Regions from separate parts of the Peribacillus sp. NPDC096622 genome, predicted to be linked through region 1. Evidence: riboswitches for the same ligand, from Rfam matches in the RefSeq annotation. Region 1 holds a riboswitch; each other region holds the start of a gene.
The links. Region 1 has a riboswitch for lysine ahead of ACIQYG_RS05360 (amino acid permease). Riboswitches for the same ligand answer to the same signal wherever they lie in the genome.
Positions count from the first base shown of each region.

Region 2: linked by a shared signal. The riboswitch ahead of ACIQYG_RS02015 (aspartate kinase) and the one ahead of ACIQYG_RS05360 (amino acid permease) in region 1 are both predicted to bind lysine.
Region 3: linked by a shared signal. The riboswitch ahead of dapA (4-hydroxy-tetrahydrodipicolinate synthase) and the one ahead of ACIQYG_RS05360 (amino acid permease) in region 1 are both predicted to bind lysine.

Region 1 is NZ_JBIWES010000002.1:411,208-422,224, forward strand. Features, by position in the region: gene sugE (quaternary ammonium compound efflux SMR transporter SugE) at 1-112, shown strand, start outside; gene ACIQYG_RS05335 (YhcN/YlaJ family sporulation lipoprotein) at 167-691, shown strand; gene ACIQYG_RS05340 (spore germination protein) at 875-2,356, shown strand; gene ACIQYG_RS05345 (GerAB/ArcD/ProY family transporter) at 2,380-3,480, shown strand; gene ACIQYG_RS05350 (Ger(x)C family spore germination protein) at 3,477-4,559, shown strand; gene ACIQYG_RS05355 (glycoside hydrolase family 13 protein) at 4,644-6,323, shown strand; gene ACIQYG_RS05360 (amino acid permease) at 6,373-7,824, opposite strand; lysine riboswitch at 7,920-8,104, opposite strand; gene ACIQYG_RS05365 (LacI family DNA-binding transcriptional regulator) at 8,353-9,315, opposite strand; gene ACIQYG_RS05370 (metal ABC transporter solute-binding protein, Zn/Mn family) at 9,945-10,862, shown strand; gene ACIQYG_RS05375 (metal ABC transporter ATP-binding protein) at 10,875-11,017, shown strand, end outside.
Region 2 is NZ_JBIWES010000001.1:419,182-430,198, reverse strand. Features, by position in the region: gene ACIQYG_RS02030 (electron transfer flavoprotein subunit alpha/FixB family protein) at 1-970, shown strand, start outside; gene trxA (thioredoxin) at 1,151-1,492, shown strand; gene uvrC (excinuclease ABC subunit UvrC) at 1,593-3,365, shown strand; lysine riboswitch at 3,427-3,603, shown strand; gene ACIQYG_RS02015 (aspartate kinase) at 3,693-4,925, shown strand; gene ACIQYG_RS02010 (YslB family protein) at 4,989-5,459, opposite strand; gene ACIQYG_RS02005 (succinate dehydrogenase cytochrome b558 subunit) at 5,845-6,453, shown strand; gene sdhA (succinate dehydrogenase flavoprotein subunit) at 6,524-8,275, shown strand; gene sdhB (succinate dehydrogenase iron-sulfur subunit) at 8,293-9,066, shown strand; gene ACIQYG_RS01990 (acyl-CoA thioesterase) at 9,339-9,803, shown strand; gene ACIQYG_RS01985 (helix-turn-helix domain-containing protein) at 9,926-10,150, shown strand; gene ACIQYG_RS01980 (MarR family winged helix-turn-helix transcriptional regulator) at 10,373-10,816, shown strand; gene racE (glutamate racemase) at 10,827-11,017, shown strand, end outside.
Region 3 is NZ_JBIWES010000027.1:830-11,846, forward strand. Features, by position in the region: gene ACIQYG_RS24940 (metallophosphoesterase) at 306-1,166, opposite strand; gene ACIQYG_RS24945 (recombinase family protein) at 1,270-1,842, opposite strand; lysine riboswitch at 2,284-2,462, shown strand; gene dapA (4-hydroxy-tetrahydrodipicolinate synthase) at 2,597-3,493, shown strand; gene ACIQYG_RS24955 (D-2-hydroxyacid dehydrogenase) at 3,667-4,629, shown strand; gene ACIQYG_RS24960 (VOC family protein) at 4,996-5,415, opposite strand; gene tpx (thiol peroxidase) at 6,364-6,903, opposite strand; gene uraH (hydroxyisourate hydrolase) at 6,934-7,293, opposite strand; gene pucL (factor-independent urate hydroxylase) at 7,293-8,276, opposite strand; gene uraD (2-oxo-4-hydroxy-4-carboxy-5-ureidoimidazoline decarboxylase) at 8,290-8,787, opposite strand; gene ACIQYG_RS24985 (PucR family transcriptional regulator) at 9,026-10,216, shown strand; gene ACIQYG_RS24990 (PucR family transcriptional regulator) at 10,324-11,017, opposite strand, start outside.

The DNA of each region.
Region 1 (11,017 bases):
TGTTCTGGTAGGCATCATCGTATTTAACGAGCCTAAGGATGCGATGCGATTGGTATTCGTCGGTTTTATTTTGGTTGGAATTATCGGCTTGAAGGTCACTTCTTCTGAATAATCTACCCACTCCTCGCAAATAGTAATGTTAAATGATTTTTGAGGAGTGAAGAATATGAACTATAAAGCGATAGTATCAAGTGTGATGTTGGCTTTAGTGATTACAGGTTGTGCAACTAATGATAACGAAGGTGCCAATGAAAATCTTGGCCTGAATCGTACAAATCAGGATAATTTAGATAATCCGATGAATGTAAATGACACAAGGCAAAATGTTAATAATGTTAATAATGATAATGGCATAAACGGTATGAAGGTCTCCGAGGATATCTCAAATCGAGTTGAAACCTTGAAGGAAGTTAGTAACGCAAATGTCATCGTGACTGAAAATAATGCCTATGTAGGGGCAGTATTAAAAGACGGCGGGGAAAAGGATATCTCGAATGACCTTAAAGAAAGGGTTGCTGATACAGTAAGGGAAGCCGATCCATCTGTAGACCAAGTTTATGTATCGGCAAATCCGGACTTTGTTCAAAGAATGGAAGGGTATGCGAATGATATCGAGAATGGAAAACCCGTTGAAGGATTTGCTGAAGAGTTCCGTGAACTTGTAACACGGATTTTTCCAAGTCCGAGGTAATTGGTAATCATCAAAGAATTAAGATGTAAAGACTTATCCGGTGGATTCCGGATAGGTCTTTTCCTATTTTAAAGAGATCTGTGGATCATGACTAACTTTAAATAGGGTGGTTACAATAATCGAATGAACTAAAAATTTTGTAATGGGGGTGGGATGGTGAGGTTATTTAAGGGCAGGAGGGAAATGGATCAAGTATCCTTCCAGGTTACTTCCAAGGATTTTAAGGAACTCCTTAAAAAGTTTAAAGCATCTAATGATTTTCTTACCTTCCAATTCCCGAATGATGATGGCTATATCATCTCCTACTTCAATTCACTGGTTAGTGCACAACAGCTCCATGAACAAGTATTGGCAGTCATGTCGAATCAACCAAAGAAGGTCCTTAAGCAACTAAAAGGCGATATTCCGATGGAAGATATGAAATTGACGGCTGATCTAAAAGACATTCAAAGGTTGGTTTTGGCAGGATCGATCATGATTCAATACAAGCAAGATGATGAAATGTGTTTGCTCATTCCATGTGTTCACAGTATGAAAAGGCAAATTTCCACACCCGAGTCGGAGTATACTGTCGTTGGGTCCAAGGAGGCCTTTGTTGAATCGCTTGATTCGAATTTGAATCTGATTCGCAACCGGTTGCCCACTCCTGATTTGCAGTCCAAGGAATTTAGGGTCGGGAGCATCTCGCAAACAAGGATAGCGGTACTCTACATAGATGGGGTGGTAAATCAACAGATCATTAAGACAGTCATACAGAGAATAGAAGATATAGAATATGATACGATCGTCGATATATCGTTTGTAAGCCAGATGATCACGGATAATCGGAATTCGATGTTTCCGCAACTGATTGATACGGAGCGGCCAGATCATCTGGCCAGTGTATTATCGGAAGGGAAAATAGGCATCATGCTGGATGGATCTCCTCATGCATTGGTTGGTCCCAATACCATCATCTCATTCTTCTCATCATTTGAAGATTATTTTCAAATTTGGAATCTCGGTACTTCATTCCGTTTGATTCGGCTTTTCGCCGTGCTGTTTTCCGTTTTGTCTTCCCCTCTGTATGTTGCCGTTTTAACCTATCATTATCAAGTGATTCCAACGGATTTGCTGCCAATCTTAATATCATCCAGGGGAGTGATTCCTTTTCCGCCAATCTTGGAAGCAATTGTGCTGGAAGGGACGATCGAATTGCTGAGGGAAGCGGCGGTCAGGCTGCCTGCTAAGGTTGGCTCTACCATCGGCATTGTTGGCGGTATAGTCATCGGTACAGCCGCTGTGGAAGCGGGATTTGTCAGTAATGTCTTGCTGATGCTTGTCGCTTTGGCCGCCTTGGCTTCATTTACAGTGCCGATATACCAAATCAGCAATACGATTCGCCTTATCCGCTTTCCTTTTCTAATTGCAGCCCAGTTATACGGGCTATTTGGAATAGCTTTATGCAGTGCATTCATATTAAGTCATTTATTGAAATTGACTTCGCTTGGCAGTCCTTATTTAGACCCGCTTTACCCGTTAAGAATTCATGACTTTAAAGATAGTCTGATTCGCCTCCCTTTTTCAAAGCAGAAAAAACGCCCGCAATTTCTGCGGACGGAAAATTCACTAAGGATAAGGAAGGAGGCAAAAATGCGAAACTCCCATAATGATATTGATGAATAAGGTGTAGAAAGCGGTGAGATGGCATGGAAGTCAAACCAAATGAAACTAAACTAATATCTCCATTTTTTGTTTTTTTCCTCATGCCAGGCATGCAGATAGGAGTAGGGATATTGGGGTTTGAACGGATCATAGCGAAAGAGGCTGGCCAAGACGCATGGATAGCGGTCCTGATATCAGGGTTGATCATAAATGTTCTGCTTTGGATGTGTTTCAAGCTTTTAGGCAGGGGCCCCCAAACACTTGATTTGGTTGCCATCCATAAGGATTTGTTTGGCAAATGGGTCGGAAATGCTTTCAATATTTTATTCATCCTCTACTTTATAATGATTTCCATCATTCTTATCAGGACTTATTTAGAAGTCATTCAGGTTTGGATGTTCCCTGGTGTCAATGTCCTGATGCTAATAACCATCATTCTTATTCTTGTGTATAACTTTGTGGAGGGAGGTTTCAGGGTCATTACCGGTTTTTGCATAATCGGGCTTATTATCGGATCGTCATTATTCCTTTTGAATTATTTTCCGTTGAAGTACGCCCACTTTGAAAATTTGGGTCCGTTTCTTGATCATTCCTTTTTGGAAATCATGAAGGCCTGTAAGAAAATGACCCTGAATTACCTTGGTTTTGAATTACTCCTCATTTATTATCCTTTCATTAAAAATCGTGAAAAATCTCAAAAATGGGCCCACTTAGGGGCGTTGTTTACTATGGTGATATATTTAGTATCCATAATTGTTTCGTTGGCCTACTATCATCAAGATCAGCTGAAAGATGTAATTTGGGCAACTTTGACGTTATGGAAAATTGTAGACCTTCCATTCATTGAAAGGTTCGAATACATAGGGATTTCCGTTTGGCTGTTCATGGTGCTGCCGAATGTTTGCATAGGGGTTTGGGCAGCAAGCAGGACAGCGAAAAGAGTATTCGGATTCAGACAGAAAAAGATGGTGGTTCTCATTCTGATTATCATCTTAGTTTCCTGCATTTTTTTGGATAACCGCTATAGAATCGATAAGTTTAACACGATCAGTTCGCAAATTGGTTTTTATATCGTTTATTTGTATCTTCCTCTCTTATTCATATGGCAGTCGATCGTCTATAAAGTTAGGGGGCATAAATCATGAAAATCAAACTTCTCTTGATAACATTAGCGAGCTTTTTGGTGGCGGCGTGCGGCGTGGAAAAGCAAATATTGGAAGATATATTAATTGCTGAAGTCGTAGGTTATGATGATGCCGAAGGCAAAAAAATCAAAGGTACGGTCGTTGTCAGCGTTCCTCAGCCTGGGGAGGAAGCAGATCTGGGTAAAGAAGTATATGAAGCGAACTCCCATGATATAAAGGCGGCCCGCCAGCAAGAAAATGCAAAAACACCATACCCGATTGTCGGCGGGAGACTGACAGTCATTCTATATGGTGAAGGATTGGCAAGTAAGGGGTTGAATGATTATGTCGATACATATAGGCGTGACCCAATGGTGGGAAGGGATTTGTATTTAGCGGTCGTTCATGGCAAAGCGGAGGATGTAGTTAAAATGGAGCCAAAGTTGATTAAAACTCCAGGGGTTCAAGTGAAAGAGCTGATCGAACAGAATATAAGGACCAATTTGCCTGATGTAGATCTTCACAGGTATTTATATGCGTGCCATGGTAAAGGAATCGATCCGGTCTTGCCCTTATTGGAAACAGCAGGAGACCAAATACGGGTAAGAGGGATCGCTTTGTTTAAAAAGGATCGTTATATAGGTAAATATATCCCTTATGAAGACGGCTTTTTATATAAAGTCCTTAGTGAAAACTTTAAGCTTGGGAGTTATGAGATTAAGTGGAAGGAAAATGACTTTACCGATATCAATAACGTGGAGTCACGTGTCCATTATCATATTTCGAATGCCAATCAAGACCCCAAGATCAGGATTGATGTGAAATTAAAAGCGAGTCTGCTAGAGGTTCAGGGCTATGACTTGGGCAAAGCGGTCGACCTGAATAAAATAGAGGCCAGGGCCGAGCATGTCATTGGTAAAAAATTAAATGAGATGGTAACCATGTTTCAGGAGAACAATATAGATCCGATTGCACTCGGTGATCATGCTAAAAGTAAAACAAGAAATTTCGATCAAAAACATTGGGAGGAGGCATATCCCGATATTCCAATCGAGGTCGATCTGGATATTGAAATGATTCAAACGGGAATAGCTGAATAAAAATAGAATATTCTGGAGTTTCCCCCTTTATAATAGGGTATTGGTGTAATGATTGTGTCAATGCGGCTAAAGAGGGGGAAAAGCATGGACAAAGCATGGTGGAAAGAGGCAGTTGTGTATCAAGTGTATCCAAGGAGTTTTATGGATAGTGATGGCGATGGGATAGGGGATATAAACGGGATCTTGATGAAGCTCGATTATTTACAAGAGTTGGGTGTGAACGTGATATGGCTATCCCCGGTTTATCAATCTCCCAATGATGACAATGGGTACGATATCAGTGATTATAAATCAATCATGACTGAATTCGGGACCATGTCTGATTTCGATAGGTTGTTGAAGGCAGTTCATGAGCGTGGAATGAAAATCATGATGGACCTCGTGGTCAACCATTCTTCAGATGAACATCCGTGGTTCGAGGAATCCCGATCCTCAAGAGATAATCCGAAACGTGATTATTATATTTGGAAACCTGGCAGGAATGGGAAAGAGCCAAATAATTGGGAGTCCATTTTTAAAGGTTCAGCATGGCAATATGATGAAAGAACCGATGAATATTATTTACATTTATTCAGCAGGAAACAACCGGATTTAAACTGGGAGAACCCTAAGCTCCGTGAAGAAATCTACAGCATCATGACTTGGTGGCTGGATAAGGGTGTCGATGGCTTCCGTATGGATGTCATCAACTTCCTTTCAAAAGATCAAAGCTATTCAGATGGAGCCGTTCATCATGAGAAGCAGTATGGTGATGGAAGCCCCTTTTTCCTGAATGGCCCGCGCATACATGAGTTTTTGCAGGAAATCAATCAACGGGCACTTTCTGGACATGACGTGATTACGGTTGGGGAGATGCCAGGCGTCACACCGGAGGAAGCACAATTGTTCACAGGTAAAGATCGTGGTGAGCTACATATGGTCTTTCAATTCGAACATATGGATTTGGGGAAGGGACCAGAAGGGAAATGGAGTAACGATAAATGGAAGCTAACCGATTTAAAGCGAATTCTCTCCAAGTGGCAGACTGGTTTGGAGGGGGATGGCTGGAACAGTTTATACTGGAACAACCATGATCAGCCCCGGGTTGTCTCAAGGTTTGGTAATGATGGAAAGTATCGTATTGAAAGCGCAAAGATGCTTGCCGCTTGTCTTCATATGCTTCAAGGTACACCTTATATATATCAAGGGGAAGAGCTTGGCATGACCAATGTTGCATTTGAGGGCATCGATGAATACCGGGATATCGAAACATTGAATTCTTATGACGAACTCGTCAATTCTCATGGCTGGTCAAAAGAGCGGATGATGTCAGCCATCCACGCCCGCAGCCGGGATAATGCGAGGACACCGATTCAGTGGAATGACTCCCGGAACGCCGGATTCACGAAAGGGACTCCTTGGATTAAGGTTAATCCCAATTTTCCCGAGATTAATGCAGAAAAGGCCTACAATGATCCGAATTCCATTTTTCATTTTTATAAAAAGCTTATCCAATTACGCAAGGAACATGAAATCGTCGTTTATGGCCGTTTTGAACTGCTGTTGCCGGATGATGAACGAATATTTGCCTACACGAGATCGTTGGAAGAAGAAAAGCTGTTGGTGCTATGTAACTTTAAAGAAGAGCAGGCTCCCTATACTTTGCCTGAAGAGCTGCATGCATATGCTGCCACAAAGCTGATCGGCAATTATGATCAGGAGGAAGAAGGAATCTCCAGCAAACCCCTGCAACCATATGAATGCCGTGTTTATCATTTGAAATGAAAAAAGGACCTGTCCTTCTCCATTTAGGGAAGAACAGGTCCTTTGCGTATTATTTTGATTTAAGGTCACATTCCTCTAGCGGAATGATTTTCGTTTTATGCTTAATTTTATAGCCGAACCATAGGACGAAAAATAGAATCAAGCCAATGTAGGAAACGAACATTGAATTCCAATCGATCCCATCGCTGCTGAAAGCTTGATAGCCTTGTCCGATGATAATGATAATACAAAGGACAAGTGCGAATATAGGCCCGAATGGGAAGCCTTTTGCCCGGAATGGTAAAGCATTCATATCAAGGCCTTGAGCAGCGTAAGCTTTGCGGAACCGATAATGGGCAATTGCAATCCCTACCCAGGTGACGAATCCTGCCATGCCTGAAGCGTTCAATAACCAGATATAAACGACGCCATCACCGAAAAACGAAGCTAAGAATGCAACGCAGCCAACTAAAGAAGTCACGATAAGTGCATTCACGGGTACTCCTCTTTTATCTAACTTACCTAAGAACTTCGGTGCTTTCCCATCACGTGCCAAGTCCCATAGCATACGGGTTGAAGCGTACATGCCAGAGTTACCAGCAGAGAGTACGGATGATAAAATGATCGCGTTCATGATGGATGCGGCAAATGCAAGGCCGGCCCGTTCAAATACAAGCGTGAATGGACTTACGGCAACATCTTCACTCAATAAACGTGAATCGGTAAACGGAATGATCATGCCAATTACAAAAATGGCTAAGATATAGAATAAGATGATACGCCAGAAAACGGATTTGATCGCTTTTGGGATATTTTTTTCTGGATCCTCACTTTCACCAGCGGTCACTCCAAGCAATTCAGTACCTTGGAATGAAAAGCCGGCAGCCATGAATACACCTAGAATCGTGAAGAACCCTCCGTTAAAGGGACCTTCGCCCATTGTGAAATTGGAAAAACCAATTGGGTCTTTCCCACCCATGATTCCGAGAATGATCAGAACACCCGTGATCAAGAAAATGACGACTGTCACGACCTTGATCATGGCAAACCAGAATTCTGTTTCCCCGAAACCTTTAACTGACATGTAATTGATAAGAAACATAGTGATTAACGCAATGGCACTCCAGATAATTGAAGGGCTATCAGGGAACCAGAACTTCATAATTAAGACAACGGCTGCCAATTCAGCGGCAATGGTGATTGCCCAGTTATACCAGTAGTTCCAGCCAATCGCAAAACCGAAAGACGGATCGACGAATTTGGATGCATAGACACGGAACGAACCGGCCACTGGCATGAACGCTGCCATTTCTGCAAGACTTGTCATTAAGTAATAAACCATGATGCCGATGATCGCGTATGCCACCAAGGCACCGCCGGGACCGGCTGAATGAATGGCACCGCCACTTGCTAAAAATAAACCTGTTCCAATCGTTCCACCTAATGAAATCATCATTAAATGACGCGCTTTCAGGCTCCTTTTCAGTTCAGTAGGGCTTGATGCTGATTGTGAATTTGACAATTGATGTTACACTCCTTTTTATTGGAAGGGAACGAAAAATAAAAAACAGCAGTCGAAAAAGATCGACGGCTGTTTATAATAAACCCGTTTATCCTTCCGAAGATAGCTCCCCACGCTTTGTGAAAAAACGTGACAGTGGTGTTCCTATTCGGTTACACCGCCAGCAAGAATATACATGGAATATACCCTAACTTCGGCAACTTATCCTTTCAAACGGAGTCTTTAATTTTCCAGAATCTCGTCCGTTTTACTTTTATAAGCTGCAGCCTCTAACTCATCGGTAAATGAGGAAGTATTCAATTTTCTAAAATCGTTGGCGTCAGCTTGTGGGTGACGTCGGACGATTATATTCATGAAATTCATGCAATCGCTAATAGATTGCTAGTAATTGAGTAAACTTTACTATATCAAAATTATAAAATAACTTCTGGGATATCGCAATGATTATTTTACGTGGTTATTTTTTCCTAGTTAATGAGTGATGGCAGTAAGGAAGAATTCAAGTACTAAAATAAAGCATCCTAATGACTAAACGGTTTTCCTTTTTATTAGTGCGTAGTCCAGTTTTACATGTTTGACCTCTTCAGGATTCTCAAATAGGTCCACTGCCATTTTCCCAATCCATTCCAGCGGTAAGGAGATGGTCGTGATGTCGAGCATTTCACCAAGGCTATCATTATTGAAGCCGAGAATGGCCACATCTTCCGGTACCCTTATACCCGATTTCTTAGCGGTAAGAATGAAACCCGCCGCCGTGTCATCATTCGTGATGATGATGGCATCAGGTTTATCCATCATCGAATTCCATTCCTGAAACAATTGTTCACCGTCTTTGATGTGATAACTGCCTTCAAATAGCCATTCTTTATTGTTTATCAGTTGATGTTTACTCATGATATCGTTAAAGGCCTTTGTACGATGGGAACTATTTCTGCTTTTTTTACGGCCGAGGCTGTATCCGATTTTCTTATATCCTTTAGCAATCACGTACTCAAGGGCACAGGAAAAAGCGGCATAATGATCAATGCTGATGGATGAGAATTCAGCTTGGGCTGTATCTTCACATAAAATAATCGGTCCGTATTTTTGATAATCCAAGAGGATTTTCATTTCCGAAATCCTTGAACAAACGATAATGCCATCGAGCTGCTTCATTTGCAGCATATTAAAAGCCTGAATCTCTTTCTCTCTATCATAATTTGTTTGAAAGATGACGATATGACAGCCAATTGCATTTGCCTGTTTAGTGATTCCGTTAACGATTGCCCCGTAATATGGGTGATTGTTGAAGGGGATGATGATGCCGATAAGATTGGTTTTGCCTTTTGAAAGATGAATGGCGTTGATGTTTCTCGTATAATTCAAACGATCGATCGCTTCTAAGACGCTCTTTCTTTTATCGGGGCTTACATATGGATGATCATTCAATACACGAGACACTGTTGAGACAGATACACCAGCACATTGAGCTATTTCTTTAATATTTGTCATGGTATCACCGTTTTTTCTTTTTTTATATTGTACAGTATGAAACCCATTTCAGGGCAAGGGAACAGTGTGGGACTGCTGAAGATTTCTTTAAATAAGGTCTTGTTCTGGTATTGGTTTCATCCTTTAAGATTTGTTTAAGTCTTAGAGGAGGAGGAAATCATGATGTTTCAAACTTTAATCACCCTGTTTGTGCTTTGCGGAATCGAATTGGGATTTGCGTACTTGGCAATTTCCTTGAAACAGGAAAAATAAGTGTCAAAGCCCGAATTCCGCGGCATTATGCGTAGAAACCGTGTTTACTCGTGAATTTCACGTCGTCCCTAAATAGCTCTTCTAGGTTTATATTCACCATAAAAACTCCACAATATAAATATAACTTCATCATTCGGAATGACTGACTGTCAGGGAGCTCCCTAGTGGAGCTTCCTGACAGTTTTTGCTGTGTGTATTAGTCATCCGCCTTTTTGAAATGTTTAAAAATAGTTGCACTTTTTTTGTATATTTGTGTATAGTATAAAATAAGTTGTGTAGAGGAAACTTTTTAGCATTTACGACAATGTAAAAAAATTTACACTTAGTTTTGCGCATGGCAAACTATTTTAGAAAGATGAAAAAGGGAGGGAATATGGATGGGTTTTCTAAAATCTATTGGAGGCGTGCTTGCTGCATTGCTGATTTTAACGGGGTGCGGCAATGAAACGGCCGAAAGGGGTAATGGCAAGCTGAATGTCGTTACAACAACGGGAATGATTGGGGATTTGGTTGAGAATATCGGCGGTAAAAATGTCGAGGTCACAAGTTTAATGGGACCGGGAGTCGACCCCCATCTATATAAAGCGACGCAGGGTGATGTGAAGACACTGGATTCGGCTGATATGATTTTTTACAACGGATTGCATCTTGAAGGGAAAATGGCGGATATATTTGAAATGATGAGCAAGGATAAACCGACGATTGCCGTAACGGAAGACTTTAAGGAGAACCAACTTCGCAAAGTGAGTGCAGCGGAGCATGATCCCCACGTATGGTTTGATGTAAAGCTTTGGATCGTTGCGGCGGAGGCAGTTAAGAAAGAATTGATTGCCAAGGACCCGGACAATGAAGCAGAGTATCGTGAAAATTATGAGGAGTATGTTCTGCAATTGGAGGAACTTGATAAATATGTCCAGGAGGAAATTAATAAAGTGCCAGAAGACCAGCGGGTGCTCGTTACAGCACATGATGCTTTTGGATACTACGGGCAGTCATATGGCCTGGACGTAAGAGGGCTCCAAGGGATCAATACATTATCGGAATATGGATCAAAAGATGTGACGGATATGCGGAATTATCTTGTGGAGAACAAAATAAAAGCGATTTTCATTGAGTCAAGTGTACCGAGGAAGGCTATCGAGGCTGTCATCCAAGGAGCAGGTAAGCAGGGCCACAAAGTGGAAATCGGCGGTGAATTGTTCTCGGATGCCATGGGTGAAAGAGGGACGGAAGAAGGAACATATATCGGAATGGTCCGTCATAATACCGACACCATCGTCCGTGCTTTGAAATAAGGGGGGGAAACTATGAATCAAGCAGCTTTGAAGGTCGAGAATTTAACGATTGCTTATCATAAGAAACCGGTTGTCGAAGATGTCTCGTTTGAGGTGCCGGAAGGGAATTTAATCGGTATCATAGGCCCAAATGGAGCAGGGAAGTCCACTTTGAT
Region 2 (11,017 bases), on a different contig from region 1:
AAAGTTTCTTGTATTGGGCGAAGTTCGTGATGGTTCACTAAGAAATGTATCATTTGAAGCTATCGGTGCGGCTAAGCTTGCTGCGGATGGCGGGGAAATCGTTGGTGTTTTAGTTGGTGACAATGTTCAAAATTTCGGTAATGAATTGATCCAGTATGGTGCAGACCGGGTTATTGCAGTCGAAAATGATCAATTGAAACAATATACTTCAGATGGATATGCGCAAAGCTTGCTTGCCGTCATCGAGCAGGAAAAGCCGGAAGGGATTTTCTTTGGACATACTGCGCTAGGAAAAGACCTTGCACCTAAATTGGCTGGAAAGCTTGAATCAGGATTGATCTCCGACGTTACATCCATTGAAGAAGAAGGCGGAAATATCGTTTTCACCCGTCCGATATATTCTGGTAAAGCATTTGAAAAGAAAATTGTTACAGATGGCGTGATTTTCGCGACAATCCGTCCGAACAATATCGAACCATTAGCGAAAGATGAGTCCCGCTCTGGTGATGTTTCTACATTAAGTGTGGATATTAAGGACTTACGGACAATCATTAAAGACGTTGTTAGAAAAGCCAGTGAAGGGGTCGACCTTTCAGAAGCGAAAGTAGTCATCGCGGGTGGCCGTGGCGTGAAAAGTGAAGATGGTTTTGAACCATTAAAGGAACTGGCTCAGGTTCTTGGCGGAGCGGTAGGAGCTTCCCGCGGAGCATGTGATGCGGACTATTGCGATTACTCATTGCAAATCGGGCAAACGGGTAAAGTCGTAACACCTGACCTTTATATCGCTTGCGGAATTTCCGGTGCGATCCAGCATTTAGCGGGAATGTCCAACTCCAAGGTTATCGTTGCCATCAATAAAGACCCGGAAGCTAACATATTCAATGTGGCTGATTATGGAATTGTCGGAGACCTTTTCGAAGTCGTTCCATTACTTACGGAAGAATTCAAAAAACTTAAAGTTAACGCGTAATAGAAATAATACAGATGAGGGGCAAGACATTCGGCATAAACCGATACATGTCTTGCCCCTTTATTTAGGCAGATAGGCAAGGATTTTGGCCTGCATATTTACTCTTTTTTTGGACATCCTACCACTGAAGCAAAATATTAGCATCGATTCGAGCAACAATGTTATACTGTTTTTAGTTATTTGAGTAAATTTGAGGAGGAATTATATATGGCTATTGTAAATGCAACTGACCAAACTTTCACAACAGATACTAGCGAAGGTGTCGTTCTTGTAGATTTTTGGGCTCCATGGTGTGGACCTTGTAAAATGATTGCTCCTGTTCTTCAAGAGCTTGATACTGAAATTGGCGATACAGCAAAAATCGTAAAAGTGGATGTAGATGAAAACCAAGAAACAGCTGGAAAATTCGGTGTGATGAGCATCCCGACATTAATCGTCCTTAAAGACGGTGAAGTGGTTGATAAGGTTGTTGGTTTCCAACCTAAAGAAGCACTTGCTGAACTTATTGCAAAACACGCGTAATAGTAAGTTAGCTAAAAGCTTCAAGTCTGCGGACTTGAAGCTTTTTTCGCTATCTTGATATATAATGATTGTAAAAATGGGAGAACAGGAGGCTGAATGCATGAATCAACAAATAAAGAATAAACTTGCCCTTCTTCCCGATCAACCTGGTTGTTATTTAATGAAAGATCGTCAGGGAACGATCATATATGTAGGCAAAGCGAAGGTGTTGAAAAATCGTGTCCGTTCTTATTTTACGGGATCTCATGATGGGAAAACATTTCGGCTCGTGAATGAGATTGAGGATTTCGAATACATCGTCACCTCTTCCAATATCGAGGCTCTTATTTTAGAGTTGAACTTAATCAAAAAACATGACCCAAAATATAATGTCATGCTAAAGGATGATAAGACGTATCCTTTCATCAAGCTGACTGCGGAACGCCACCCGCGTCTCATCATTACGCGAAAAGTCAAAAAAGACAAAGGGAAATATTTCGGTCCTTATCCGAATGCATTTGCAGCCAACGAAACGAAAAAATTGCTCGACCGCATCTATCCCTTAAGGAAATGCAATACTTTACCTGATCGCGTTTGTCTCTACTATCACCTAGGCCAGTGCCTGGCCCCATGTGTATATGATGTAGAGGAACGGGAATATAAAAAAATGGTCGATGATATCAACCGGTTCTTGAACGGCGGGCATACTGAAATAAAAAAAGAACTGACTGAAAAAATGCTAGAGGCATCGGAAGAGCTCGATTTCGAGAGGGCCAAGGAGTTCCGTGACAAGATTGCCCACATCGATATTACGATGGAGAAGCAGAAAATGATGACGACCGATTTCATCGACAGGGATGTATTTGGCTTTGCCTATGATAAAGGCTGGATGTGCGTTCAGGTATTTTTTGTCCGTCAGGGTAAATTGATAGAAAGGGATGTTTCACTTTTTCCGGTCTACGATGAACCCGAACAGGAACTTCTTACATTCCTCGGTCAGTTTTATGAGATTACGAACCACTTTAAACCAAAGGAAATCTTGCTGCCTGAATCAGTGGATGCCGAAATGGCCGAAGGGCTGCTTGGTGTCAAAACGATTCATCCGAAACGGGGAGCGAAAAAAGACATGCTTAAATTGGCGAATAAAAATGCCTCCATCGCCCTTCAGGAAAAATTCTCTTTGATTGAAAGAGATGAAGAAAGAACGATCAATGCGGTGGAAAACCTCGGGAAACAACTGGGTATCTACACCCCGCATCGAATTGAAGCTTTCGATAACTCCAATATCCAGGGAAGTGACCCCGTTTCCGCTTTAGTCGTGTTCATTGATGGGAAGCCGGAAAAAAGAGAGTACCGAAAATATAAAATCAAGACGGTCCAGGGACCTGATGATTATGAATCGATGCGTGAAGTAGTCAGAAGAAGATATTCACGAGTATTGAAAGAAGGGCTGCCGCTTCCGGATTTGATCATCATTGATGGCGGAAAGGGACATGTCGAAGCAGTGCGGGATATTCTCGAAAATGAATTGGGCCTTGATATTCCACTTTCAGGCCTCATTAAGGATGAAAAGCATAGGACCTCGCAATTGATGATCGGAAATCCGCTTGAACTCGTACCTCTTGATTCACGGAGCCAGGAATTTTACCTATTGCAAAGAATTCAGGATGAAGTGCACCGGTTCGCGATTACGTTTCATCGTCAGCTTCGCGGGAAAAATGCGGTTCACTCCCAGCTTGATGATATTCCAGGAGTCGGGGAGAAGCGAAGGAAGCAATTATTAAGGCATTTTGGATCATTGAAGAAAATCAAAGAGGCCACGGCCGAGGAAATCATGGAAGCTGGCATGCCAAAAGGGGTAGCCGAGGGAATCGTTAGAAAACTACAAGAATAATCTTGCTACCGATGAATCTCTATGCTATGATTAAAAGGAATTTTTAACTAGACAACTTAAAAGTGCTGATAGAGGTGCGGAATTCAAGAGTAAAAACCTGGAGAAGTATGAGCTTCCATGAAAGGTTTTGAAAGGGGACGACGCCGAAGGAAGACAAGACTCATACCTTGTTCTCCTGGTCCGACATTTAATAAATGGCGGATTGTCAGGGTTTATACCCTGGAGAGCTATCTCACTGTGTTTACAGTATTAGGGTATGTGACCACAGCAATGAGATATTTCTCATTGCTTTTTTTATTGCCTAAAAAGTAGAGAGGGTGCATGAGGATGGCATTAATCGTTCAAAAATTCGGCGGAACATCCGTCGGTAGCGTAGAAAAAATCAAAAAGGTTGCCAATCGGGTAATCGAGGAAGCGGAGAATGGAAATGAGGTTGTCGTCGTTGTTTCAGCTATGGGGAAAACAACGGACCAATTGGTTTCCATGGCCCGTGATATTTCCGGATCCCCTAGCAAGAGGGAAATGGATATGCTATTGACCACTGGGGAACAGGTAACGATTTCCCTGTTAACGATGGCATTGATTGAAGAAGGACATGAAGCCATTTCGTATACTGGCTGGCAGGCTGGCATGCAAACGGAATCCGTTCATGGGAATGCCCGGATTTTAAACATCGATGCCACGAGGATCCAAGCTCAGCTTCAGGAGAAGAAAATAGTGGTCGTAGCCGGTTTCCAGGGTAACGATGCAAATGGGGAAATCACTACCTTAGGGCGAGGCGGTTCCGATACGACGGCGGTTGCCATCGCTGCAGCGCTGAATGCGGATAGATGCGATATTTATACGGATGTAACGGGTGTTTTCACAACGGACCCACGCTACATAAAAGGCGCGCGAAAACTCCAATCCATTTCTTACGATGAAATGCTGGAACTTGCCAACCTGGGGGCGGGCGTCCTTCATCCAAGGGCTGTCGAATATGCAAAAAATTATCAAATTCCGCTTGAAGTCCGTTCAAGCATGGAGAGAGAATCAGGAACGATCATTGAGGAGGAAGCAACTATGGAAGAAAACTTAATTGTACGCGGCATTGCTTTTGAAGACAGCATTACGAGGGTCACTATATATGGTTTGCCCCAATCACTTGGTGCATTATCCACTATCTTCACGACACTTGCGAAAAACCGGATCAATGTGGACATCATCATTCAAAGCATGACTGCCGAGGATACGACCAATCTATCTTTTTCCACAAAAAGTGAAGATACGGAAGCGGCCTTGATTGTGCTGGAAAATAATAAAGAACACTTGGGATTCGACCGGGTCGAAACGGAGAGCGGGTTGGCCAAAGTGTCCATCGTCGGTTCTGGTATGGTATCCAATCCGGGAGTGGCTGCCGAGATGTTTGAAGTGATGGCCAATACAGGCATCCAAGTGAAAATGGTCAGCACATCGGAAATTAAAGTTTCGACTGTCATCAATGAAAAGGAAATGGTGAAGGCGGTTGAATCCCTTCATGAAGCATTTAAACTTGGTCAGCATGCAAATGTGCTAGCTTAAGTGTCATGAGTCCAATAAAAAACAGACTTCCGGTAAAAAGGGTAAGTCTGTTTTAAGGGCTCATTAGATTGGATCTCTGGGATCCCATTGGATGGTGAATATCACTTTTTTTGCGCGGCGTTTGATTTCTTCCGTTGATTCGCTGAGGAATTTCTTTTGCAGTGTAAACTGCTCGGCAAGGAAACCGGCTTCAAGCTGGAAGTGACAATCAGGGTGTAAATCCAGGCGGCGGCTGATTATTTCACCCGTCAGGGATAATTCCATTTCGTGTTTCGTATACTTCAAGATTTCCAGATTGCCCCACCCAGCGCTTTGGAAAAATTCAATCACTTCCTGATCGCCATTCAATGGGAATTTTCTTGCTAATTGTTTACCTGCCCAATAGAGGATTTGATTAGAGTCTTTTCCGAGAATATCGTTCAATAGAACTTCTCTGATTAATTCGTATCCGAAAGCTGGAACCAGGAATTCTTCAGTTTGAATTTCTTCAGTTTGAATCTCTTCTTCTATCGCAGCAGCAATATTTTTTTTCATAATTTATCGCCTCTTTCTGTAAATCTATTATAAACGTATTTCTTTTGCAAATTATACTGTTTTTTATTTATTTAAATAACAATTGGAAAAAAATGAGAAATTATACCGAGATATTAATAGGTAAATTAGAAATTTATTCAAAATATCACCTTGACAAACAAAAAATAGCCAATTTAATCCAAAAAAATCTATTCTGAAAAAGAGATTTCTTGTATCCGTTTTCTTGACGCACATAGAAGTCAGGAGTAAAATGGACATGTCACATAATTGTAAAGGAAGTATAGAGGATTTTTTTTTGACTCTATACTGTATTTTCACGCGGAGATAAAAGGTAGCCACCAGATTATCTTTGCATGATTTTTCACAAATTAAGGGGGGGCACTTAGTGGCAAAGAATCGTGAGTTTGGGAATCGCAGGCTTCATTCACTTCTAGGAGTAATTCCAATTGGTCTATTCCTAATTTTTCATTTATCGGTAAACTTTATGGCAACAAAAGGAGAAGAAACATTTAATGGGGCAGTTCATTTAATTGAGTTTACACCCGTGAAGATTTTGGTGGAATGGGTCGTCATCTATCTACCGCTCATTTTCCATGCTGTGTACGGAATTTATATTGCCTTTACAGCAAAAAACAATTTAGGCAGATTTAGTTTCTTCCGTAACTGGATGTTCATGCTGCAACGCTTAACTGGAATCATAACATTGATTTTCCTTGTTTGGCATATATGGGCAACTAGAATTCAAGCAGCTATGGGTGCTGAAGTTAACTTTGACATGATGGCGGATATTTTCTCTAGTCCATTCATGCTTGTGTTCTATATTGTTGGTGTTATCTCGGCAATCTTCCACTTTGCTAATGGATTATGGTCATTTGCTGTGAGCTGGGGTCTGACAGTTTCACCAAGATCGCAAAGAATCATGACTTACTTTACATTGATCGTTTTCGTTCTTCTTTCTTATATCGGAATCAGCGCAATTTTCGCTTTTGTATAAGAAGATAGAGTTCATTTATAAGTATTAGGAAAAACATAGCTTGGCTAATGGAAATAAGGGAGTGACAGAATTGGGTAAAGGTAAAATAGTTATCGTTGGTGGAGGTCTAGCTGGATTAATGGCTACGATCAAAGCAGCAGAGCTGGGACAACAGGTTGATTTATTTTCTTTAGTGCCTGTTAAACGCTCTCACTCAGTTTGTGCCCAAGGCGGAATCAACGGGGCAGTAAATACAAAAGGTGAAGGGGATTCTCCATATATCCACTTCGACGATACAGTTTATGGCGGAGATTTCTTGGCTAACCAACCGCCGGTTAAAGCGATGTGCGAAGCAGCACCATCGATCATCCATATGTTTGACCGTATGGGTGTAATGTTCAACCGTACTCCGGAAGGTCTTCTTGATTTCCGTCGTTTCGGTGGTACTCAACATAGCCGTACAGCATTCGCTGGTGCAACAACTGGTCAGCAATTACTTTACGCATTGGACGAGCAGGTTCGCCGTTATGAAGTGGAAGGCCTTGTAACGAAATATGAAGGCTGGGAATTCCTTGGAGCTGTCATCGATGATGAGCAAACAGCACGCGGTATCGTAGCTCAAAACCTGACTTCAATGGAAATCAAATCATTCCCTGGCGACGCAGTCATCATGGCAAGCGGCGGCCCTGGAATCATTTTCGGTAAATCAACCAACTCAATGATCAATACAGGATCAGCAGCTTCCATCGTGTATCAACAAGGTGTAAATTATGCAAATGGTGAGTTCATTCAAATTCACCCGACAGCAATCCCTGGCGATGACAAACTTCGTCTAATGAGTGAATCCGCTCGTGGTGAAGGTGGACGTATCTGGACATATAAAGACGGAAAACCTTGGTATTTCCTTGAAGAAAAATACCCTGCTTATGGTAATCTAGTACCTCGTGATATCGCGACTCGTGAAATTTTCGACGTATGCATGAACATGAAGCTTGGCATTAATGGTGAAAACATGGTTTACCTGGATCTATCACATAAAGATCCTAAATTACTTGATATTAAACTTGGCGGAATCATTGAAATCTACGAGAAATTCATGGGTGAAGATCCTCGTAAAGTTCCAATGAAAATTTTCCCTGCCGTTCACTATTCTATGGGCGGACTTTGGGTTGATTATGACCAAATGACTAACATCAAAGGTTTATTCGCTGCAGGTGAGTGTGATTACTCACAACATGGCGGTAACCGTCTTGGTGCTAACTCACTTCTTTCTGCAATCTATGGTGGTTCAGTCGCTGGACCGAATGCCGTTAAATATATTGAAGGCCTTGATAAAACTTCAGAATCCATTCCTTCTTCATTGTATGAAGGGTACGAAAAACAAGAACAAGAGAAATGGAATGAAGTCATGTCTCTTGATGGTAACGAAAATGCGTACGTCCTTCACAAAGAACTTGGTGAGTGGATGACACAGCATGTTACTGTAGTTCGTTACAATGACAAGCTGAAAGAAACGGATAACAAGATTCTTGAGCTGATGGAACGTTACAAGAAAATTAACATCAATGACACGGCAAAATGGAGTAACCAAGGGGCTGCATTCACTAGACAGCTGCAAAACATGATGCAATTGGCTCGTGTTATCACTATTGGTGCGTTAAACCGTGATGAAAGCCGCGGAGCACATTACAAACCTGATTTCCCAGAACGTAATGATGAGGAATTCATGAAAACTACTATGGCAACATTCAAAGGCTTGGATCAAGCACCTGAATTCCATTATGAAGATATTGATGTATCACTGATCGCACCGCGTAAACGTGACTACACTACGAAACACTAAAGAGGGGGAGCAAAAAAATGGTTGAAACTAAATCTGAGACTAAAACAGTCCGTTTTATAATCACTCGTCAAGATACACCGGATTCAGCTCCTTATGATGAGGAATTCGAATTAGCGTACCGTCCGAATATGAACGTAATTTCCGCTCTAATGGAAATTCGTCGTAATCCAGTAACTGTACAAGGAAAGCACACTACAGCAATCGCATGGGACATGAACTGTCTTGAAGAGGTGTGTGGTGCTTGTTCAATGGTTATCAATGGTAAACCAAGACAATCATGTACAGCTCTTATCGATCAATTGGAGCAGCCGGTTCGTCTAGCTCCAATGCGTACATTCCCTGTTGTTCGTGACCTGCAAGTCGATCGCAGCCGTATGTTCGACTCATTGAAAAAGGTAAAAGCATGGATTCCAATCGATGGAACGTACAATCTTGGACCAGGACCGCGTATGCCAGAAAAGAAACGTCAATGGGCTTACGAGTTATCTAAATGTATGACTTGCGGTGTTTGTTTGGAAGCTTGTCCGAACGTAAACAGCAATTCAGACTTCATGGGGCCACAACCATTATCACAAGTTCGTTTATTCAACGCACATCCAACTGGTGCAATGAACAAAGCTGAACGTTTAAATACGATCATGGGTGATGGGGGACTTGCAAACTGCGGTAACTCACAAAACTGTGTGCAGTCTTGCCCTAAAGGCATTCCGTTAACGACTTCGATTGCAGCGTTGAACCGTGATACTACGATCCAACAATTCCGTAACTTCTTCGGAAGCGATGAAGTTTAATAAAGAACATGAAAGAACCTATATCTTATGATATGGGTTCTTTTTTTTCTCTTTGTTTTGAACCTTGGGGTCCCATGGCAGTAAGAACGATTGATAACTAGGATCGAAGTGTAAATGGTTTGCGGCAATGGCTCCAGCAAAGGCTGAAGGATTTGATTAATGAAGTGAGCAATAAGCAATTTAAACGGTTTTAAGTATAAAATACTTTTCAATATCGTTGTTTTCTTATAAAATGAGTGAATAGTCATTCAATTCAGAAAGGGTGTGCCAAGATGGGCAAAATATCATATATCGATAATATAACGGAGTGGATCAATGATTTTTCTTTTAAACATGAGATTAAGGTCCGTTTTTCAGAAACTGATATGTTTGGGCACTTGAATAACACGATTCCTTTTACTTATTTTGAGGAAGCTCGGATTGAGTATTTCAACAGTATGGGGTTCATGAAGGAGTGGACCTCGGCTGAATGCGGTGAGATGCCGGTTGTTGCCAATTTACAGTGTGATTACCTTAAGCAGGTGTTTTTCAATGATCAATTGACGATCCATGTGAAAGCTGACCATATCGGAAATTCTTCAGTGGACATACATTATATGGGGACCAAACAAGATGGTTCAATTTGTTTAACGGGCAGGGGGACGATTGTGCAAGTTTCCAAGGCCACCGGGAAGCCGGTGCCTTGGACGGAAGACATGAAGCGATCGATGCTGCATACTGTGCTGGAACATTCCTGAAAATATTTCCAATTAGACAAGTAAAAGAGTCACTCCATTGCCCCAGCCGACATACTATATCTTGACTAAATAGACACCCACTCCGGGTTTTATGCTGGTGAAGGCAAGGAGGGTAACATTACTTGAAGGAGAACGAATTCACTCATAAGCCATTACTCACCAAAAGAGAAAAAGAAGTATTTGAGTTACTAGTACAAGACAAAACAACAAAAGAAATCGCAGGTGAATTGTTTATTAGCGAAAAAACAGTTCGAAACCATATTTCGAATGCGATGCAGAAGCTTGGAGTTAAAGGACGTTCGCAGGCAGTCATAGAACTCCTTCGTATGGGAGAACTTAAGCTTTAATGTGTTAACTCTTAATGCGTAAGCCTTATAAATAATTTTTCTCCCGTTCATTGGCAGCATATAAGGAAGGGCAAAACGACTTGGTTGTTTTGACTTCTTTGGATGCTGCTTATTTTAATGAAGGGGGTTTCATTATGATTCCAGTCAATCAATCTTGAAAATCATTTCACTTTCATCCAAAATGGTAGTATGATAAGTTTCATGAAGTGGGGAGCTGTGTTTATGGATGAAGAGAAGCAAGCGGCATATGTAGCCGATATCGAGAAGGAATTGCGCTATGTATCGTCATGGCTTAAGCAAAGGGGAAGAGAAATTCTCCATGATTATAAAATTACCATTCCTCAATTCGTTGCTTTGCAATGGCTTTTTGAATCAGGCGACATGACGATTGGCGAATTGTCCACGAAGATGTTTCTCGCCTTCAGTACAACGACGGACTTGATTGACCGCATGGAGAAACATCAACTTGTCCAGCGTGTCAGGGATGAAAAGGACCGGCGTGTGGTTCGAATTCACCTTCTTGAAGAAGGTGAACGGATAATCGAAGAAGTGATTAATAAACGGAAGCAGTACTTGAGTGGTGTGTTAGTCAATTTTAGCGAATCTGACATCATGTCCCTCAAAGGGATTCTAGTAAAACTACATCAAGAAATGAAAGAAAAATGAGGCGAGTTTTTTGAAACAACCGATAGGCATCATTGATTCAGGGGTAGGCGGTTTGACAGTAGCTAAAGAAGTCATGCGTCAGCTTCCAAATGAAAATATAATTTACTTAGGTGATACAGCAAGATGCCCTTATGGGCCGAGGACAAAAAAAGATGTCCAAACCTTCACATGGCAAATGACGAGGTTTTTGATGAAGAAGGA
Region 3 (11,017 bases), on a different contig from region 1:
TTGTAGATTTGAAACAAAGTTTGATCAAATTAATACAAAAAACCTTGATAAATAAATCTAAAGAGCATGTTTTGAAAAAAGATTAATCAAAACATGCCCTTATACTATTTAATTGGATTATTCTTTTATTAATTGATCATTTTTGTGTTCCTTAATGAACTAACGCACCTGTTAGTTCATTTAGAAAAGCTAACCTTATTCAAGAAATAGCACCCGATTGCGGAAGATCTTAATATAAAAATCAATATTTCACCACTATTTCTTCTTATACGAATGCACCCGTTACATCAATAAGAATTACTTACTTATTTACTTTTTAGGGTAATTTCAACTACTTCTGGTCGATTATTTATTCTAAGGGGAATTGGATTATTACCTAAACCTCTACTTACAACCATTATTGAGTTTTCTTTTTGAAACAAACCACCATCATATTCTGGGAAAAACCCCTCTGTTGAAATAATCCCTCCAATAAAAGGTAGACGTAACATTCCCCCGTGAGTATCACCAGAAAAGACTAAATCTGCTCCCCAATCAGCATATTCATCAAAATAAAAAGGTCTATGCGAAAGTAAAATATTTACTTCGTTTTCATTTGTTTCGCCTAACCGTTCTTCAATTTGAATTTCTCCTGACAAGTGTTCTTTTAGCCCATACAAGTTAATTATTGCATCCTGTTTTGTAATTGTTGTTTGTTCATCATTTACAACTGTAACACCAAGATTGCTTAGTTTTTCTTCGTATGCTTCTTTTGTGCCTTCTTTTTGATACTTGTTTCTATCTTCGTAATACAAACCTTCTTCGTGTTCACCTGTCACATAATAAATCGGATAGTTATTATTTAGATTTTCAAGTAACTTTATTAGAACTTCTCCGTTATTTGGTATGTCGTGAGAGTTATTTAACATATCACCAGTTATAACAATTATATCTGGCTCAATTTTATTGATTTTTTTAACCAACCTTTTGTTTCCTTCTCCAAATTCTTTATTGTGTAAATCTGATAACTGTACGACTTTAAACCCATCAAATTCCTCTGGCAAATCCTCTAAATGAACAGTTTCATTGGAGGCCGAAATCCAATTAAGTTGTAAAAGGTAATAAACTACTAAAATGATTAAAATTGTTAAGGTGATCACTAAAATTTTTCTACGTTTTTTAACCATTATTTCCTCCTGTAAAAACCAGTGTCTTACTTAAACTATACTGCCCCTTTAGTTCATTAAGCAAAAAGGGCACCAAATGGCAGCCCCGGATTCAGTTTAAGAATCATTTAATCTTTGCATATAACGTGGAACGTGGAACTCCTGTAGTTTTTACAATGTCCTTTACACTCATTCCGTTTGTTTCACGTTCATTATATAGCTTAATAGCACGTTTTAAAGTCTTTTCATCTTGCCCTGGTCTTCCCATATGTTTCCCTTGCCTCTTAGCTCTCTCCCGACCTTCTGTAGTTCTTTCTACAATAAGATCACGTTCAAATTGTGCGAATGAACCTAAAATATTAAAGAGCAGTGTTTGTAAGCTGTTTCCTTCGTTTGAACCATCAAACTTCATATCTTCTTTTACAAATCTTACATTAACTCCTTTTTCAGCTAGTTCATGAACGATCTTATTCAAGTCCATAATAGAACGAGCTAAACGATCTATTTTAGTTACAACTAATGTATCTCCTTCTCGTGCAAATTCAATAGCTTCATAAAGATGGGCTCTTTGTTTTGTACTTGTTCCTGTTACTTTTTCAACAAAAAGCTTTTTACACCCTTCACTTTCCAAAATTTCCTTTTGTGTTTCTAAATCTTGGCCAGTAGTTGAAACCCTCGCATAACCAATTAACAATATGTATCATCCTTTGTCTATAAGTCTTAAAACTTTTAGACAGTAAACAAGGATAAATTAACAAATAATATGTTAGATTTTAAAAGTGTCTTAAAGTTTTAAATTATAGACATTTAATTAAACATTTTAAGGTAGCTGGGTTTTAAAGTTGGATGTGCAAAATAGCACTCACTCAAAATTAGCGCAAATTACCCCGAAAATAACACTTTTTCATATACATTGCCCGAGGTTCTTCAAATAGCCAGTGATTATGAAGTTTCGAGTTAAACCTTTCTTTGATCATGCAGCCATGATTGAAAACCGTTGGAAAAGTGTTTTCCTTGACCAAAAGCCAGTTCACACATAGTAGAAATGATTACATAAAAACAAATTGTCCTTGCAACAGAATGGATTCCCTGTTATATTACAATCAATTAAATATTTTCTTACTTCAAAATTTTTTGAAGTGAGGATAGAGGAGCAAAGACCATTAGTACACATTTTGAGGAGAATGAGATCCTATGACTATTGTGGAAAGGGGAATTTGCCGAAGCGGAAAGAATCTCATGTTCTTGAAGCTGGTTCTGCTATTGAATAAATACAGAACTGTCATATAGGAAACTATATGGAGGGCTATCTTATGCGCGGAAACATTTTTTTGATAAATATTGTTTCTACTGCAGCAGCGAATCCTCGTTGTTGCTTTTTTGCGTTTACTCCTGAACGGCCCTAACCACCTCTGAATATTTTTAAAAATTATACAAAAGGGTGTGAAGTTATGAATTTTGGCCAAGTTTTAACCGCAATGGTTACCCCGTTTAATCATAATGATGAGGTTGATTTTAATGCTACGAGAGCTTTAGTAAACTATTTAATTGCTAATGGTTCTGATGGATTGGTAATAGCTGGTACAACTGGAGAGTCCCCTACATTAACTACAGAAGAGAAAGTAGATTTATTCAAAATTGTTGTAGAAGTTGTTGATGGAAGAGTTCCAGTCATAGCTGGAACCGGCTCAAATAACACGAAAGCTTCTATCAGCTTGACAAGGCAAGCTGAGGCCGCAGGAGTCGACGGAATCATGCTCGTTACCCCATACTATAACAAGCCGTCTCAAGAAGGATTATTTCAGCACTTTAGCGCTATTGCCCATTCAACATCATTACCGGTAATGCTTTATAATATTCCAGGTCGAAGTGTTGTAAACATGTCAGTAGAGACGATTGTTAGCCTCTCAAAAATCAACAATATCGTGGCAGTAAAAGAAGCAAGCGGTGACTTAGATGCCATGGCACAAATCATAAGCAAAACAACTAGTGATTTTACATTGTACAGCGGCGATGATGGGTTAACATTACCGGTTTTAGCCATCGGTGGAACAGGCATTGTTTCGGTTTCTTCACACATAATTGGTAATGAAATGCAAGAAATGATCAATAGCTTTAAAAATGGTGATGTCCATGCTGCCGCCGCTACACATCGTAAACTTCTTCCAATCATGAAAGCATTATTTGCTGCGCCAAGCCCAGCACCAGTAAAATCAGCATTAAATATGCGGGGGGTGAATGTTGGAGGTGTCCGCTTACCATTGGTCCCTCTAAACCATGAAGAAAAAAGAGCACTACAAATAGCTCTACAACCTTGTAACACAGAAGCAATATTATTAAATAAATAAACGAATGATTCATTAAACGAGTCTTTAATACCGATTTTCTATAAAATCAATAGTAAACTGGAGAAATTTGAAAAGCAGTGCATACTCCGAAAGAAGTGCACTGTTTTTTATCATTGTACGACTCAGGAGGAAGAATTTATACTATATATAAAGAATCAATAAGGAGAGAGCCTATGGGGGGTACACACAAACCAAACATTCTTGTATTTAGTCCTATTCAGACAGAGGTCGATGCTTATGCTGATCGTATCCGCAATAATGGGTTTACATCGGTGAAGGCAGCGAAAACTTTGGGGGAAGCAGAAAAATATTTACCAGGCACTGAAGTTATTTTGGGATGGAATTTCCCTACACAATTACTATGTAAACCAATTGCCTCATCTGTTCGCTGGTTTCAATCAATGGGAGCCGGAGTCAATGATTTGATTTCGGACAAATCGATACCTAAAAACATTACATTAACTCGAATTACTGACCAATTTGGTGCTTACATCTCGGAATATGTATTTTTGTTTCTCTTGGACATAGTGAAAGACGGTCCTCGGATGAAACAATCGCAACTGGAGCGGAGGTGGGATCCTTTCATTTCCGAAACCCTTAAGGGGAAAACAATCGGGATCGCTGGACTTGGATCGATTGGCGCTGAACTTGTACGTAAAGCTCGAGCATTTGATATGAATGTACATGGCTTAAGCTTTAGTGGAAAACAAGCAACACTAGTGGATCGCCACTTTACTCCAAATCAATGGGGTGAATTTGTAAAGGATCTGGATTATTTGGTCCTAACCCTTCCTTTAACGGATTCCACTTATCATATCATTAACCAAGACCTTCTTTTAGCGATGAAATCCACTGCTTCCCTTATCAACGTTGGCCGTGGAGCATTGATAGATGAAGGGGATTTAATATCTGTCATGCGAGCAGGACATCTTCAGGCAGCTGTCCTCGATGTATTTGAAACAGAACCGTTGCCAAAAGAACATGCCTTCTGGTCCATGCCGAATGTGTTTGTCACTTCTCATCTGTCAGGGCCAAGTACGGTTAACGAAGTGAGCAACTTTTTCATAGAAAATTTAAGGAGATTTTCAAGTGAACAACCATTAAATGGAATGGTAGATCGGAATCGAGGGTACTAAACCCTATTATAATTGATGTTATTTGCTTTCAATTGAGTATTTATTGAAACAGCCGCATTTTTCAACAGAGGAATGCGGCTTTCTAACTGAAAGTAAATAATATGATGATTTTTTAAGGATCATTGAAAGTGGATTTTCATTTGTTTAGCTTTATATTCCTCTTATAAATTAAAAAGCCCCCTCACTAGAGATAGGCTTTTTACGATGAAGTTACCGTATGGCGATAGTAACATACTCTCCTTATGCGTAATTAATTCAGGGAAAGTGGCTCTTCCCCCCTTCTTATCTGAAGAAATTACCCATGCTCTTTGGAATTTATAACAACCTTTTTTAATCCCTATAGTTCCATAATGCCGGCAGAGCGGATCACGCTTTTCTCTTCGAATCCAGAACGTCCAAATAGTGCTGATTGTACATAATGCCTAGGATGTTCCCAAAAGGATCAACCACGGAGGCAGTAATGAACCCCTGACCGCGAACTGTGGGTGCCTCGTGTTCTTTCGCTCCCATAGACAGCAGCTTCTCGAAAGTTGCTGTCACATCGTCGACGTGCCAGTACACGACAGCACCACCGGCCGCGCCGGTCGACGAACCACCGGGCGCGTAGCGGCTATCGATTAGGCCCAGCTCGTGCTGGTAGTCCCCGAGGCGAAACTCGGCATAACCTGGGCGTTCGAAGTATGGGTCGATACCCAGCAGCTCTGTGTACCACTTCTTTGCCGCCACTAGATCAGCCGCCCAAAAACTGACGGTGGTGAGTCCTCTTAATGTCTTTGTGTCACTCATAATCGATTTCCTCCTCAATGTTGAGTAAGTAACTATACTTCAATATTTAGGGTCGCCGGGTAATTTCCTAGGTTGCTGTTCTGGCTATTGTAAACGTCTAATGCTGACAACAGTATGTCAGTGAGATGAATATTTCATCAAAAGTGATTTGAACAATTATCCCTTTGATTAACTTCGATTCACTTACGACTAAACCCTTCTCTTATTCAAGAAAATGTCCCAATTGTTGAACAAAGATCAAGCGGCACCGTTGAACTATCCTGCCTCTAGCAATAAGAAAAAGCTGCCTTAAATGACAGCTCCGTTTCTTCACTAGCGCACAACAAGAGTTGGTGTATGTTCTCATTATATGTAATCGATGTCGAAATGAGGGGATAGTAATTCCATGCTTTGTAAATCCCATTCAAAGGTAAGTATGGCTGATTGTTTTGATTTATGAGTCAGGAGGGGTACACCATTTTTTATGATCATGCTTTCTGCATCCCAAAAACGGACAGTTTCGTCTTCGCCAGTACGATTACAGACTATTACGGGTAGTCCTGTTTCTAGTGACCTTTTTTCGCATTCTCCCTCCGGACCATGTAATCCGGAACCCCAGGAAGACGGTGCAATTAATATTTCAGGTGTTTTTAGAATTGTTATGTTAATTAGTAAGTGAAAAAGATAAAAAGAGCACTTCCTTGGATAAGGAAGCGCTTCCATGTTATATAAAGCTATTGGACTTTCATTATAGCATAATTCCACTTCAAATAACAGGAATTAATGTTTAATTTTAGTTTATTTTATTATATTTTGACATTAGAAAGCGACTTGGGTAGAAGTACTTTTCTCCGTTTGCGTTAATGAAGTCATAATTCAGTATCATCAAAAGACCGTCCAGCTTTTGTAAATCGGACGGTCTTACGGATAATAGAATGAAATGTTAATATCCTTCTTGAGGGAAAATGTTTATTTAGCTGCACCAGCTTTATTTATCACTTCCTTCGCTACCTGCAATGCGGATTCATAATCTGCGTGATTCGTGACTTCCGGTACATATTCCACATACTTAATGGTTCCTTCTTGATTTATTACAAATACTGCCCTGCATTCCAATCGTTGCTCTTTCATATACGTTCCATATGCAGTACCAAAAGACAAATCAAAGTGATCGGAGAGAATGGTTATAGCTTCGACATTACTTTCTTTACACCATCTTGCTTGAGCAAAGGGAAGGTCTGCGCTGATAGCCAAGACTGCTACATCATCACCCATTTTGCTTGCTTCTTCATTTAAGAGCCTTGTTTGTAAATCACATACACCAGTATCAAGCGAAGGAATAGTCGTGATGATGCATGTCTTATTTTTATAGTCTGTTAAATGTGCTTTACGGCGGTCATTTGTTAATAGTGTAAAGTCAGGGGCCTTATCCCCTACTTTTAGTTCAGGACCAATCAAGGTCACTGGATTACCGCCTAAAGTCACAACACCAGTACGCTCATGTGCCAAATTGAACCCTCCAACTCTCTTACTGATTTACTAGCTTCCTCGGTAGGTGCTATATCCTCCTGGAGCAACCAGCAGAGGAACATGATAATGTTCTTCATTGCTTCTAATACCAAAACGAAGTGGGACCTTATTTAAAAATGGCCTTATATAAGGATCATTCGCTCCATCATTGAAATATTCCCCAACATAAAAGACAAGCTCATACTCACCTGGTTTGAGATCATCCCCTTGAAGAAGCGGATCATCCACTCTCCCATCGTTGTTTGTACAGACCTCTTTAATGAAAGAATGGTCTCCCTGTTCTGCTATGGCCCAAAGTTCTATCTTCATCCCTTTTGCCGGCAGGCCTTTAGACAGGTCTAAAACATGTGTGGTCAGCTTACTGTCCATTATCGGGAAGCCCCTACAGTTGAATCAGCTGCCTTTTTTTGTTTAACGTCTTCTTGTGTAACGACAAAGCCTTGGAAGCCAAACGGAGGACGAGGTTCCTGATAAACACTTCCTTCTGAATTTGGAATCGTTTCTACAACCGTTTCCCATGTACGATTATTGGTTTTAAATTGAACATTCGCTAACTGAGGGAAACGTTCTAGAATCCTAATGCCAATATGATAAATGAGCTGCTGAATCGAACGGTTATTCAGTTCATGGAACACTGTGTTTGCAATATCACAAATTTGTTCTGCTGCTACATATTTTTCTGGATCCGCTCCAGTGCCATCCTCCCAGCGGCTATATTCCCAATCGAAATCCAAGTAGATAAATAGTGGACGATCCTGAGCTTCTGGCAGTGTGGTGTATTCATCTTGAATAAATCCATAAAAAGAGCTTCCTTTAACCTTGATTAAATGGACATCAACTATTCCACTTGAATGCTTAACGATTTTGCTTCCGGTAGGTGTCCTTTTCACTTCGATTGTAGTGGTAGCCCTTTCATTTCTGGAACATCGATAGACAACATCACTATTTTCATGCCCTTCCCCTTTTGGAACGAGTACATGATCGAAGGGAACTTCAGTTGCTGTCAGTTCCACTGCATCTATGTGGCTATACTTATCAAGGAAAACTTCACATATGAACTTTATAAAACCTTCCGCCGTATTTCCTTGATAATTGGCGGCCTGGCGATGAATGATGTTTTTCATGGAATCCGTTGCAACCACCAAGCTATTATCTCCTTCCGTAAAAGAAGATAAAAAAGCTTCCCCTTTTAGAGAAATCTGGCAATTAAATCCAAAAATAGTATTATCTCTTTCTGTGAAACTTGATTCCGGTATTTTCCTCAAACCTGTAAGAGGCTGTACAAAAGTCCTATATACAAATACATCCCCTTTACCGTAATACATCGTTCTGTTTTCATTTTGAACTGTCATATTATTCCTCCTCCTATTTAATAAAATCAGATAGCCTGTGGCTGGCAATTAAGTGGATTTGCTTGATCGCTTCCTTAAGTTCATTTGCCGGATCCAAACCAATCCTTCTTTTCATCTCTGCCTTTATCACCGTTTTATCGCTGCCACGGACAGCAAATATGAACGGAAATCCAAACTTTTCTTTATACTGATTATTTAACGCATGAAATTCTTCATATTCATCCGGAGAAAGCGAATTCAAACCAGCTGCGGATTGCTCTTTAACTGATGCTTCAGCCATATCAATCCGGGCTGCTAAATCCGGGTGAGACTTGATTAATTGGAGCTGTTCCGATAATGAGGCATTCTGCACAACTATTTCCATTTTCTGTTTTAGGTCCTCTAAGGAAATGAATGGCTTGTACTCCCATGAACGCTCTGCTATCCATGGAGAATGTTCATATACCCAACCTAACTTTTGGATGAATTCCACCTTGTTCAACTCATTTATGCTATTAAGGTCAGATATCAATACGGGCCCTCCCTTCTTCCGATTATTTTTATAATTCAAAACATTCTTAACTTAATTGAATTATATACGTGCGCTTCTTTATAGGTCATTAGCTGAAAAAGCTAATATTTTTCCAACCTCTTTGTGCTTACCGCACTCACCTTTAAAGAACAGGCTATCCTTATAGCTCTGATATAGTTGCCAATATTCAAAAAATTAGTTAAATTAGAGAAAAAAGGCACAGCGAAGGGGACCTATCATGCATTTAACGATGACTGATGCATTAAAATTACCACAGATCAAACGATGCCAAGTGGCAGCTGGCATTCAGGGACTTAATAGAGAAATAGAATCCATCAATAGCTTTGATGCTCCTGATGTGCTTTCCTGGTTGAAGCCAAATGAATTAATTCTAACAACAGGATACTTATTTCAAGATAATCCGCAACAATTAGACCAATTCGTAATCGAATTAGCAAAAATGAATTGTTCAGGATTGTTCATCAAACTGGAGGAAATTCCACAAACCACCATCAACATTGCCAATATGGCCAATTTGCCTATTCTCAAAATCCCCCCTGAGTTTTCGCTATCAGATATCATGTCTCCCCTACTTCGTGAAATTGTAACGAGACAGAATGAACAAAAAGAGTTGAGTTATAGTATTGAAGATATTTCAGGAGTTGGTGCCGAAAATTTAAGTTACGGGATTTTAGGAATGACGGAGGACAAATCCAACTTCCATCATTTTTCTGGGGGATTCATATGTACGGTTTTACCTTTAACGCTGCAATGTAATCAAAGGAATGATCCCATTACTTATAAACAGCTTATCAAGACAATTGAAACATTAACCGAACAATATAAAATCGATAAGCTCATAAGGAATATCAAGGGCAGTCTAGTTATCATTTATCTGGATACCATCCCCCTAGGGAACACCCGCTTTTATTCACAGGTCACCCAGATAAGCCAACAAATTATCTCTACTTTATCTAAACACCTGCCAATGGAACTTACGCTGGGAGTCGGTAACTATCATACAGGTATCAATAACCTGGCCAATAGCTTACAGGAAGCTTTACAATCTATTGATTTGGGAAAACGATCGAACCCAGGAAAGGAAGTATACAGCTACAAAGAATTAATAACATTTAAAATTTTGCAGTATGCCCCCAAAAATGTGCTCATGGATATTGTTACAGGTAATTTAGCACCGCTGAAGGACCATGACGATGAAAACCAGTCTGATCTGATCAAAACCTTGGAGGCCTATTTGCAATGCAATCTTCGACCTGCTGAAACGGCCAGAATAATGGGGGTACACCGAAACACTATCCATTTTCGAATTAAAAGCATAAAAAAACTATTAGGAATGGACTTAAGCAATGATGATCTGTTCACTTTAAAACTTGCCCTATATGCCAAACGTCTGCTGGATAACCGATAGGAAATAGCACATACCATACGAAAAACTGCCAGAGATACCTATCCCTGGCAGTTTTTCATGTGCAGTAACACTTGATTCCCGATTCCTTCAAATCATGCTTCCTTTACCTAGTCATGTAATAATAACTTCGCAGCTTTTATACTAAACTGCAATTTAAAAGCAATATCCCTCGATTTTAAATCAACTCCTAATAAGTCTTCAATTCTAGACAAACGAAACTTTACAGTATTTCGATGAACAAACAAAGCCCGTGCCGCGTCTTCTATTCTGCCTCTAGAAAATAGATAGGTTTCCAGCGTTTTTAACAACTCCCCCTCATTTTCCCTATCATATGCAATAATCGGCTGAATCATGGATTGCACGTATTGAGTTATGGCATCCTTTGGGATTTGATTTATTAGATCTTCAACTTCAACGCTTGCGTAATCATTGATATTAGTCGGGTTGACCCTCGAGCCAAGTTGAATGGCCTTTTTAGCTTCAATAAACCCTTCTTTCATATTGTAGAATTCTTTTTTCACCTTGCTTAACCCCATCGATAGAGAAGTGCCAGGATTATCTTTGGATATAAGACCTTCTAAAAGGATGGCAATTCTTTGAGCCTGCATAAGCAGGTGTTCATCAGTCACCATCCCTTTCCCTTGCAGGATAATCAATTGACCATCGAAGTCGATATTCCAATACTTAAAATCTTCCCTTTCCGTTTGGTTTAATTTCTCCAATATTTTACCGATTGGAAAGAATGAATCCCCTTCTTCCTTCGTTCCGTTTATTAAGAGCAGAATATATGGCCTATCGGGA